2 regions of the Pseudarthrobacter sp. BIM B-2242 genome follow, and region 2 is predicted to be linked to the other one. Evidence: predicted binding sites of a transcription regulator. Region 2 holds the regulator's gene; the other holds the start of a gene.
What was found. Region 2 encodes Rex, which represses fermentation and respiration genes when NADH is low (regulators of the CRP and FNR family bind a similar motif). Its sites were predicted from a motif close to CTTGTGAANNNNTTCACAAG; they were not measured.
Positions count from the first base shown of each region.

Region 1: the regulator Rex is predicted to act here: its motif matches at 3,891-3,910, upstream of IDT60_RS02825 (queuosine precursor transporter).

Region 1 covers NZ_CP061721.1:576,781-582,660, forward strand. Annotated here, with positions in the region: gene IDT60_RS02795 (hydroxymethylpyrimidine/phosphomethylpyrimidine kinase) at 1-111, opposite strand, end outside; gene eda (bifunctional 4-hydroxy-2-oxoglutarate aldolase/2-dehydro-3-deoxy-phosphogluconate aldolase) at 153-782, opposite strand; gene IDT60_RS02805 (PfkB family carbohydrate kinase) at 799-1,737, opposite strand; gene IDT60_RS02810 (hypothetical protein) at 1,929-2,297, opposite strand; gene IDT60_RS02815 (TIGR01777 family oxidoreductase) at 2,294-3,205, opposite strand; gene IDT60_RS02820 (TetR/AcrR family transcriptional regulator) at 3,223-3,825, opposite strand; gene IDT60_RS02825 (queuosine precursor transporter) at 4,059-4,772, shown strand; gene IDT60_RS02830 (dienelactone hydrolase family protein) at 4,963-5,712, opposite strand; gene tgt (tRNA guanosine(34) transglycosylase Tgt) at 5,799-5,880, opposite strand, start outside.
Region 2 covers NZ_CP061721.1:3,384,929-3,390,808, forward strand. Annotated here, with positions in the region: gene IDT60_RS15635 (YceI family protein) at 1-376, shown strand, start outside; gene IDT60_RS15640 (hypothetical protein) at 650-1,309, shown strand; gene IDT60_RS15645 (Yip1 family protein) at 1,480-2,304, shown strand; gene IDT60_RS15650 (redox-sensing transcriptional repressor Rex) at 2,360-3,067, opposite strand; gene IDT60_RS15655 (glutaredoxin family protein) at 3,158-3,412, opposite strand; gene IDT60_RS15660 (HAD family phosphatase) at 3,512-4,330, shown strand; gene IDT60_RS15665 (30S ribosomal protein bS22) at 4,451-4,549, opposite strand; gene IDT60_RS15670 (helix-turn-helix domain-containing protein) at 4,739-4,951, opposite strand; gene IDT60_RS15675 (3-deoxy-7-phosphoheptulonate synthase) at 5,089-5,880, opposite strand, start outside.

The sequences.
Region 1 (5,880 bases), 1.6 Mb from region 2:
TTCCTGGAAGGTCCTCAAATCAGCCTGGGCGCCGGCGCCGCCGGTGGACTCGGAGCCCGCAATCGTCAGGACAACGGCGGGGGACTGGGCAGCGGTTGTAGCAAAAGTCATGGATCTATCCTGCCATTCCGCGGCCGGTCTCCGCGCTCGGACTAGTCCCGGCTGAGTCCAGCCGCTTCGCGCGCGAGCCTGGTGATCTGGTCCCAATCATTGCTTTCCACAACTGCGCGCGGGGTGAGCCAGCTGCCACCCACGCAGGAGACATTCGGGAGCTTCAGATACGCGGGTGCGGAGTCCAGGCTGATCCCGCCGGTCGGGCAGAACTGCACCTGCGGGATGGGTGCTCCGATGGCGGCGAGATAGTCCGGGCCACCGGCGGGTCCTGCCGGGAAGAACTTCATGGCCGTGATGCCCCGTTCAAGGAGCGCCATGACCTCGCCCACGGTGGCAACCCCGGGGAGGACGGGAACGTCGAGGGTCAGCATGTGGTCCAGCAATGCCGGCGTGACGCCGGGGCTCACCAGGAACTGCGCGCCGACTCCCACCGCGGCGTCTGCCTGGGCGGGTGTGAGGATAGTGCCGGCGCCCACCAGGATGTCCGGGACTTCGTTCGCGATGCGTTTCAGCGATTCGAGGGCGCTGTCGGTCCGGAGCGTGAGTTCGATGATCCGCACGCCGCCGTCGGCCAGCGCCCTGGCCACGGGAACGGCATGCTGTGGGTCGGCTATGGTGACGACGGGAATTACGGGGGAAACGTGCAGGACGCTGGTTGCGTCAGCCATGGGGTGTTCTCTTTTCTTAGGCCGTCCAGCCTGTCGGTGTCGATGATGCGGTACCAGCCGTTGCTGCATGGGCCCGGGTCTGCTCCAAGCTGGGGATGAAGCCGGTGCCGCCCTTGCCGCCAACCACCAGCGAAGCCGCCGCTGCACCCAATCGGGCGGCCACGGGAAGGCTGTCGCCGAGGACCAGCCGGGCAGTCAGGGTGCCCACGAACGCATCGCCGGCCCCCGTCTGGTCCACCACGGACGGGGCCGGGACGGAGTCCATCCACGCGCTGTCCCGTCCCTCGCCCTCGAGCTGGATGCCCTCCGCTCCGCAGGTCACGGCGACGTTGGCAGCGCCGAGGCTCCGGAGCTTCGCCGCCGCCTCGGCCGCCGTGGAGCAGCCCAGGAGCGCGGACGTTTCGCCGGGAAACGACGGCGTCACCAGGAAGGTGCGCGGCGCGAGTTGCAGGAGTGCCTCCGTCGCGTCCTCCACGGACGTGAGCCGCGGGCGGAAGTTGGGGTCGAAGACGAAACGCCGGGCAAGCGCGGCGGCCTTCACCACCGCTGCGCGGGTGGATGCCGAAATGGCGCAGGCGATGCCGCCTGCCACTACTGACCCGGCGGCCGCGAAGACTGCCGGGTCGACGTCGTCGGGGCCCAGGCTGGAGCCGACGCTGCCGCTGCGGGCGTAGGAGAATTCGCGCTGCCCGTCGGGGTCGCAGTGAACCAGGTAGACGCCCTGCTGTCCGGCACGGAATGTCAGGAGCCCGGGGGAGATGCCTAGTTCAACAATCCGGGCGGCGATGGCCTTGCCCAGGTCGTCGTCGGTCAGCACCGATAGCAGGCCAACGCGGGCACCGGCTGCTGCCGCGGCCGCTGCGACGTTCAGGGCGTCACCGGAAATGCCGAGCTGAGCCGGGACACCGTGGGCGAACGCGACGTCGGTGGCTACCTCAACGAGGATCTCGCCCATCACGACGACGTCGAAGGGCGCGGCGGTCAGTCGGGTTGAATTGTTCACCAGTCATGTGCCGATCCGTCGAGCCGCCGGTTGATCGGCAGGTATTGGGGTCAAGGGGGAAGCGGGCGGCGGCTTCCCCGTTGAACTTTACGCCTATTCGGGGTGCCGGCGCCGTGCCTGGTTTCCACCTCGGAAGGGTGTGCCTACGGGGCCACGTCATCATGCGTTGTGACGAGGCGAACCACCGCCAACCGTCCGATTGCGGCGCAGACTCCAGTCCAGGGGATCAGTCCCCACATGGTGAGCCACCCGCCACCTGCCATGAAAAGAAGCGTGAGCAGGCCCGTGGCTAGCCCCACCCCGGCGATGGCTGCAATGTGCAGCACCTGGTCGCGGACAGGCCGCATCATGATGCCGACGGCCAGGGCCAGCGGCATCCCGAGCAGGAGCGCCGCAGCAATTCCGAAAACGTAGCCCGTCGCACCGAGGGGCACGCCAAAAAGCACCACGGTGATGCCGGCACTAAGAAGGAACGCGCCGGGGCCGAACGTCACGCGGTGGGCCCGGCTCACCGCTTGGCGATGCTAAGAAGCGCGCGCCCCAGCTCCGGCTGACGGAAGATGAACCCGGCATCGATCAGCTTCTGCGGCTGCACCCACCGGCTCTTCAGCACCAGCTCGGTGTCCGTGCGGATCAGGACGGCGCCCAGCCTGAGCAGCCAGGCCGGGGTGGGAAGGCCAAGCCTGGCGCCGTACGCCCGCCGGACGAAGTGCATCAGTTCGCGGTTGTCCACCACGTCCGGGGAAGCCACATTCACCGGACCGGAGATGTCGGTCCGGGCGTGCAGGAAGCGGACGGTGCGGTAGAGGTCCTCCAGATGGATCCAGCTGAACTTCTGGCCGCCGCGGCCCATAGGCCCGCCCAGGCCGAGCCGAGCCAGGGTGGCGAAGGGGCGCAGCGCGCCGCCGCCCGGCCCGAGGACGATGGCGATCCGCAACGCAACCTTCCTGGTCCGGGGAGTGTCTGCGGCCTCCAGGGCGGCTTCCCAGGCGCGCGCGACGTCCACGGAAAAACCGCTGCCGAGGTCGCCGTCGGACTCCGTTTGGGGACGGTCGTCCGCATTCCGGTAGATGGTGCCCGTGCTCGCGTTGAGCCAGGTCGACGGCGGCACCCGGCACCCTTCCAGGGCGCGGCCGAGCGCGGTGGTGGTGGCGACGCGGGAATCGAGGATGGCGGCTCTGTTCCGCGCGTTATAGCGGCAGTTGACCGATCGTCCGGCGAGGTTGACCAGCAGGTCGGCACCGTCCAGCACCCGGGTGATGGCGGCGTCGTCGTCCCAGCGTGCGGACTCAGCCGAACCCTTGGCTGTCCGGCGGCCGATAGTGCGCACTGACCACCCCGCCTGCTCGAAGCGCGCCCGGAGATAAGTGCCGATGAAGCCCGAGGCTCCGGCGACCACTACGGTTTTTGCCTTGTTCATTTCTTTTCCCATGATGTTCAGGTGCGGATGCTGCGGCTCAGGCTAAGGACGTCGTCCATGACCTTATTGACCCCCGGAATCCTGGCCAGCGACAGTCCCCGGGCGATCAGCGGGACGGCCCCGTCCACGAGTTTCCGGGTGCGGCGCTGGCCTTCCGAGGTGTCGTACACCCAAAACAGGGCGATCCCCATGTAGCCCAGCCACAGGAGCTCGGGCAGATCGGCGCGCAACTTCTTGGGTGGGAGAGGGCTGGCGCCGTCAACCGCGGTCCGGAAGATGCCCAGCGAGGCTTCGCGGGCCGCCGTCGATTCTCCTGCGAAGGGGTTGACTGGCGACGTCGGCCGGATGGCCGTGGCCACGAAGTCGGCGCCGAACCGGTGGTAGGGCGCCATGACGTCGAGGCCCGTGTGGAGGGTGGCTTTCAGGCGGCTGGCCAGGTCCTTCAGGCCGTCGAGCGCTTCGTCCGCCTTTGCGGCATGCTCGGCCTGGACCTGGACGTAGAGTTCCTGGACCAGGTCATCCTTGGACGCAAAGTAGTAATAGGCGTTGCCTACTGAAACCCCGGCCTCGGCAGCGATGGCCCGCATGGTGGTCTTCTCGAAGCCGATCTCGCGGAACATGCGCAGCGCGATGTCCGCCAGGTGTTGCCGCGTGTGCTCGCTCTTGGTGGTTGCCACTGTTTCCTTTTTTGAACGTGTTCAGAAATGAGTATGACACGGAACTGAACGTGTTCAAAACTTTCGCGCCCCGGAGTGGTGGGACAATGGCGTGACAGTGCTAATACAGCCGGCGCACCGCCCAGCCCCCGTTGAGGGGGCAGGCGCCGAGCGAACCACTATGAACGGACACCTCCATGCCTTCCCCCTCAGGCCGCGACGCCCTGCCCATGGCAAACCCCGCAGGCACAGCAAAATTCGCCTCCATCGGCTCGCCCTACTTCGGCATCATGCTCGCCGGGATGGCCGTGGTGCTGATCCTGTCCAACATCGGCGCGTCCAAGGGCGTGGCCATCGGCCCGATCATTACCGACGGCGGCTTCTTCCTCTTCCCGCTGGCCTACATCCTGGGCGATGTAATCAGCGAGGTATACGGCTTCAAAGTGGCGCGCAAGGCCATTTTCACCACCTTCGCCCTATCCGTCTTCGCCTCGATCTGCTACTGGGTGATCATCGCGCTGCCGGGCTTTGACGACGAATTTGGCACCTCCAAGCAGGCCGCCCTCGAAGGTGCGCTGGGCCCGGTCCCGCAGATTGTGCTGGCCTCGCTGCTGGCGTTCCTGGCCGGCCAGACCATCAACTCCTGGATCCTGGTGAAGATGAAGGCCCGCTCCGGGGAGAAGTCTCTCTGGGCGCGCCTCATGGGCTCCTCCGGCGCCGGCGAGTTCGTGGACACCCTGATCTTCTGCAGCATCGCGGCCTCCGTCATCGGCATCACCGATTTCGGCACGTTCGTGAACTACGTCGTGGTGGGTTTCGTCTACAAAACCCTGGTGGAGTTCCTGTTCGTCCCGGTGACGTCCCTGGTGATCGGCTGGATCAAGAAGCGCGAACCGAGCTACGGGGCGTAAGTCGCCGCGATGGCACCGGTGACGAACGCCGCGTAGCCGCCGCCCGGCGTCGGACTTTGTAGCCCCATCCTTTGATCCCCACCGGCACCCTAACCTCGCAAGCTCGGCCAGGGAACCCTGCCGGCGTGGGCCCTCGGCCGTTTTGAGCCTTCAAAAGGGCGGTTACGGAGCAATGGATGGGTTTGGCCGGTCAGGCCTTCAGTGTCCCGTCGAGGAGGGTGCGGAGCTCGGCGAAGTGCCGCTCCGAGGCCTCGGCATGGAACATGGACGTGTCCGCCATCGTGTAGCCGTGCGGCGCCCCGGGGTAGACCTCGTTGGACGCCTCAAGCCCTGCAGCAGCCAGCGCCTCGCCCAAGCGTGCGACGGCGTCGGAATCCATGCTCTTGTCATGGTCCGCGTGGCCGAAGACGAACCGCGCCCTGGCTTTGCCGAGCTCCAGGTGGGGGCTGTCCGGGGCATCGCTGGCGAGCCCGCCGCCGTGGAATCCGCCGCACGCTGCCACCACATCGGGGTAGGCGGTGGCGGTCCGCACCGCGAGCCGGGCGCCCATGCAGTAGCCGAACGTGCCGATGGGACCCGGTGCGACGCCGTCGAGCGTTCCCAGTGCCGCAACCCACGCATCAATGTCCGGCAGCGCCTTGTCCGTGGTCAGGCGCCCCACGCGCGCGAACGCCGCCTTGCCGGCGGCAGCCCGGCCGTCAGGGGTGGTCATGTCCACGTTTGGTGCGAGCTGCGCGGCCGTCCCTTCCCGGTAGAAGACGTTCGGTGCCAGGACCACATAGCCCCAGTCGGCGATGCGCTGCGCCATCTCCTCGATGCGCGGGCGCAGGCCAAAAGCATCCATGTAGAGGATGACGCCCGGGAACGGCCCGGCGCCTGTGGACGGACGGGTGACCAGGGCCTCGGCAACGCCGTCAGCGGCAGGGATCTCGATGAGCATTCGGTCAGGATATCGGAGCGCGACGGCGGGACGTGCCTTTGGGCGCGCGGCGCCACCCGGGATCCGGGTCCCGGGAGGGAACGGGCTCAGGAGTAGTACTGCGCCAGGGTCTCGGCCTTGAACTCGAAGAAGTTCCCTGATTCGATGGCCAGCCGGGCGTCGTCCACC
Region 2 (5,880 bases):
CATCCAGACCGCAAGCTTCGACTCCGGCGACGCCAACCGCGACGGGCACGTCCGCGGCGAAGACTTCTTCGACGTCGAGAAGTTCCCGGAAATCTCTTTTGTCTCCAACGGCCTCGTGGCCGCAGGCGACGGCTACGAACTGACCGGCGACCTCACCATCAAGGGCATCACCCGCCAGGTTTCCCTCGAGACCGAGTTCAATGGCGTGGCCGTTGACCCGTTCGGCATGACCCGCGCCGGCGTTTCCGCCGAAACCACCATCAGCCGCAAGGACTTCGGCCTGACCTGGAACGCTGTGCTCGACGCCGGCGGCGTCCTGGTCAGCGACAAGGTTGCCATCAACCTTGAACTGGCATTCATCGCTCCCGCTGCATAGTTCTTCCCACGCTGAGCCCGGCTGCCGGATCCCCAAGGGGGTCTGCGGCCGGGCTCAGTACGTTAACCCCAACTAGGTAGCGCTAACTGTCGTTTTGACGGCTCAAAACGACAGTTAGCGCTACTTAGTTGGGGCGCAGTGGGCGCGGGGTGCGGGTCCACTCATTCCTGCGTTGCGCATGCCGACGTGTCCCCCGGAAGGCCGCCTCCGTTCCCGGCGAGTTTGCCCCGATTCTCCTAGAGAACCGGGAATTCGCCGTCTACAGTGAGAGCCATGAGCAACCCCAGTGACACACCGCCGCCTCAGCCCGGTGACCAGCCGCCCGTCGGCAACGTTCCGCCCACCGGCTACCAGCCGCCGCAGGGATACCCGGCTCCGCAAACGCACCAGCCGCCAGGCCAGCCCTATCCCCCACAGGGCCAGAGCTACCAGCAGCCTGGCCAGCCGGGCGCCTTCCAGTTCCAGATGCCAACCGACGGTCCGCGCAACTTCAACGATGTGATGCCGAAGGGCGGGCTCTCGGGGATGTTCAGCGTGGCCGGGCTTCCCATGGAACTCAAGGTCTCGTACTGGATCTGGCTCATCGGCGGCATGCTGGGTGTGCTCGGCACGTTTTTCGGTCTGCTTGCTGCTCTGGCTGTTTTCACAGTGGCCCCCGCCCTGGCGGCCATCGTTCTCGTCCTGGTCCTGGTTGCCCTCGCCCTTGCCGTGGCTCAGATCGTCCTCGCTTTGAAGATGAAGGAGGGAAAGGAATGGGCCCGCCTGGCACTCACCATCGTTGCGGGCGTCTCATTGATCCTGGCGGTCATCGGCGGCAGCTTCGGTGAAGGCATCGGCAATAACTGGTTCGGCTTCCTGATCAGCGCCGCGGCGACCGTACTCATGTGGCTTCCCAACTCGCAGGCCTGGTTCAACGCTTCCAAAGGCCGCTGACCAGCCCGTTTCCACCATGATTCCGCTTGGCCGGGAGGGCGCGAATACCTCTCTGGTATGACCCGTCCCGGCACCGGCAGGGGTACGGTTGGAAGTAAGCCGTACTGGGGGCAGGGCCAGTGGACTGCACCCAGCAGCCGAACTGACTTCCGACCTGCAAAGGACCGCTCATGAGCACACCCGTCCCGCCTCCCGTCCCGAACGAACCCGAGCCAGGCAACCAGCCCCAGGCACCCCGCTACGGCGGGAACGGCCCGCAGTCCGGGCAGCCCGTTCCGCCGGCGCCGCAGTACGGCCAAAACTCCCCGCAGCAGCCGCAGTACGGCCAGAACTCACCACAGCCGCAATTCGGCCAAAACGCACCGCAGTACGGCCAAAACTCACCGCAGGCACCACAGCAGCCCTACGGCCAGAATCCACCCCAGTTCGGGCAACCTACGCCGCCGGCCTATGGCCAGCAGCCGTACGGGCAGTCCCCCTACGCCCAGTACCCTTCTGAGCAGCCGCAGGCCACCGGAGCCAAGGGCGTTCCCCAGCTGGTCAACATTTCGTTCTGGCTCCTGATCGCTGCGGCTGCACTCTTTGTCATCACCCTGCTTGTGGGCATCGGCATGCTCGATGACCCGATCATGCGTGACGCGTTCGAAGATGCCATGCGCAGCAGCGGCGCCACCGGCACGGAGTTCAACTTCGAGGACTTCAGGAGCGTCTTCGCCGGAACGCTGGTGGTCGTGGCAATCCTCGGTGCGGGAATGTACTTGCTGGTGGCCTTCTTCATCCGCAAGGGTAAGAACTGGGCCAGGATCCTGGGAACCGTATTCGCGGCGCTGTCCATAACCAGCCTTTTCCAGGTGCCGAACCTCGGGACTTTGGGAACCGTGGCTGGAATCGCAGCGATCGTTCTGCTGTACCTGCCGTCCACCGCTCCGTATTTCCGCAAGCAGCAGCCGTTCGCCAACCCCTACAGCTCGCCGGGCAACCCCTACGGCCAGTAGGTCCCGGCCAAGCCAGACACGACGGGCGTGGACCCCGCCAGCCGCCGAACAGAACCTAGGCGGTTTGGTCCGGGGCCTGCGCCCGTTGCGCGTGATACGCCAGGATCTGAAGTTCGGTGGCCATGTCCACCTTGCGCAGGTTGACTCCGGCGGGGACCTGCAGCATGACCGGAGCGAAGCTCAGGATGCTGTGGACACCGGCCGCAACGACGCGGTCGCAGATTGCCTGTGCCACGGCGGCCGGCAGCGCCAGGACCACCATATTGGCGCCCGTCCGCTCGAGTACTGTTTCGAGGTCGGCAACGTCGCTGACGCGCAGCCAGCCCACCTCGTTGCCCACCACCATCTGGTCGGCGTCGAAGATTGCCACAACGTCAAAGCCGCGGGACTCGAAACCGCCGTAACGGGCCAGCGCCTTGCCCAGGTTGCCGGCGCCGACGATGGCCACCTTCCAATCATGGGTCAGCCCGAGGGCCGCGGAGATGTGGCGGCTAAGGTACTGCACTTCATAGCCAACCCCGCGCGTGCCATACGAGCCAACATAGGACAGGTCCTTGCGCAGTGTTGAAGAACTCACGCCCGACGCTTCCGCCAGGGACTCCGAGGACACGCGCTCCACACTGTCTGCGAGCAGTGTGTTCAGGGCGCGCAGATAGATGGTCAGCCGTGCCACGGCGGCGGGCGGAATCTGCTTGGCGATTTCCCCGGTCGGGGAAACGCCCGCACCTTCTACGGCATGGGGGGATGAATCCAGTGAACTCACTATCCCCTCCGTTGCCTCGCGTTGTGACTCCACTCTAGAGCCCCGCGGCTGGTGTCAACAAAGCCAGCGACATTTTTGGCAATCGGTTGTCTACTGGGCCATGGCACGCTGGAGGACACGCTCAAGCCGGGTTTCATCAATTTGCCAAAAGTCACGCTGGATGCCGTCCACCAGCACCACGGGAATTTCCTCCGCGTACCGCTCACGCAGTTCCGGTAGTTCATCAACCCGCTGTTCCGTCCACCTGAGTCCCAGCGAGGCGGTAACCCGTTCGACGGCGTCGCGCGCGTCTGCGCACAGGTGACAGTCTGCTTTGGTGATGAGGACTACCTCCGGTTTTGCCATGCTTTAACCGTATCGCCCTTTGGGTGCTGCCAGCGCTGCGGGCAGGGTCGCCGGCGCCTGCTGAAATGTTCGGCGCCGAGTATTGACTAGACTCGTGGAATGCCCGAGGAGAAGTACGTCGCTGTGATCACCAAGCCGGATGCGGTGATGCAGACCGGCGAAGCGGCCTTCTTTGACGTTGACAACACCCTAATGAAGGGCGCCAGCCTCTTCCACGTGGCCCGTAAGATGCACCAGCGGGGCGCCTTCACGCTGACCCAGGCGGCCGGATTCGCCTGGAAGCAATTCAAGTTCGTGACGCGCGGCGAGAACATGGACGATGTCCATGCAGTACGCGATTCGGCCCTCACCCTCGCGGCCGGCATCACGGTGGACGACATCAAGGCCCTGGGCGAAGAAGTGTACGACGAGATGATCGCCTCCAGGATCTGGCCAGGAGCCAAGGCACTGGCGCAGCAGCACCTACGCGTGGGCCGGCGGGTCTGGCTTGTCACGGCCACCCCCATCGAAGTTGCCGCAGTCATCGCAACCCGACTGGGACTCACCGGAGCGCTGGGCACTGTGGGCGAGATTGCGGACGGCATGTACACCGGCCGGCTGGTGGGTGACATCCTGCACGGCTCCGCGAAAGCAGTGGCAGTCCAGGAACTGGCCGATGCCGAGGGCCTGGACCTGAAACGGTGCTGGGCGTACAGCGACTCCTACAATGACATCCCGCTGCTGACCCTCGTGGGTCACCCGGTGGCCATCAATCCCGATGCCCGGCTCCGCAGCCACGCGCGCGACCACAATTGGCCGGTCTACGACTTCCGCTCCGGCCGCCGCGCCGCCACCCTGGGCCTCAAGGCGGCAACGGCCGGCGGCGTGGTCTACGGACTGTGGAAGGGCTTCGCCCGCATCCGCGGCCCCCGGGCATAACTGCGGCCCCCGGGCATAACCGCCGTCGCGACTGTCGCCGTCGGCGTTTCACCGTCTTTTGCACACAAAAATGCCCGCTGCCGGGGAGGCAACGGGCATTTCACACAGTTCGAAGTATCTCTACTTCTTATTGCGGCGCTGGTGACGCGTTTTGCGAAGCAGCTTGCGGTGCTTCTTCTTGGCCATACGCTTGCGACGCTTCTTAATAACTGAACCCACGAAAGTTCCTCACAAACTAGATGTAGTACCTGTCTGATGGAAGTGGTCCGTGAGCAGAGCTACAGACTGAAACAACTGACAGATTCTTACAATGACGTAAAACAATCCTTAACAGGGTACCGCTTTCTGGCGTCGACCACCGACCGCAGTCCATCCTCGGGCCGAATCATCGGTTGGAACGCCAGGTTGTCACGCGGTTTCGGTGTGACCGTCCACCACCGCACCCTTGAGATACTGCTCGACGGCGTTCTCAGGCACTCTGTATGAGCGACCGAAACGCACCGCGGGCATTTCACCTGAATGAACCAGCCGATAGACGGTCATTTTGGAGACGCGCATGACCTGGGCCACTTCGGCCACGGTCAGGAACTTCGCGTTCGAGAAGTTCTGTTCTGCAGACATTTCCCTATTCCTTTGCTGACGGATGACTACTAACCCCAGCGTGTTCCATTGCGGTGTGCCGATGCTGAGCCATCCACCAACCATGTGATAGATACTCTAGAGGTTCATGGGGCTGTAGTGAAAGTCATTTCCGGCAATCACTGTGCAGTACGGCGTTTCCGCGCGGACGCTGCGAGCTGGTTGAGGACCGATGCTGACACATCCCACTCCATGCATGCATCCGTTACGCTCTGCCCGTACACGAGCGCGGAGGTTCCCGCGGCGTGCTCGGCGACATCCAGGTTCTGCGCCCCGCCTACGAGGAAGCTTTCGAGCATCACGCCGGCGATGGCCTGGGCAGCCGGGCCGCCCTCCTCAAGCTGGGCGCCGATTTCGAGCGCAACTTCAGCCTGCCGGTGATGGCTCTTGCCGCTGTTGGCGTGGCTCGCGTCCACGATCAGCCGGGGGTTCAGTCCCTTGCCGGCCAGCAAGGCGGAAGCGCTTTCGACGTCGGCTGCTGAGTAATTGGGCCCCTTGCGTCCGCCGCGGAGAATGACGTGCGTGTCCGGGTTGCCTGCAGTGGCCACCAGCGCGGCGCGGCCGTCACCGTCGATCCCCAGGAAAGCCTGCGCTGCCGCGGCGGCACCGCACGCGTCAATCGCAACCTGGAGGCCGCCGTCGGTACCGTTCTTGAAGCCGATGGGCATGGACAGCCCGGACGCCAACTGGCGATGGATCTGGCTCTCGGTGGTGCGAGCACCGATGGCACCCCAGGAGATCAGGTCCGCCATGTACTGCGGGCTGATGGGCTCCAGGAACTCTGTTGCGGTGGGCAGGCCGAGTGCGGTGACCTGCTGCAGGAACTGCCGGGCAGCGCGGAGGCCGGTTTCCATGTCGTGGCTGCCGTCCAGGCGGGGATCGTTGATGAGGCCCTTCCAGCCCACCGTGGT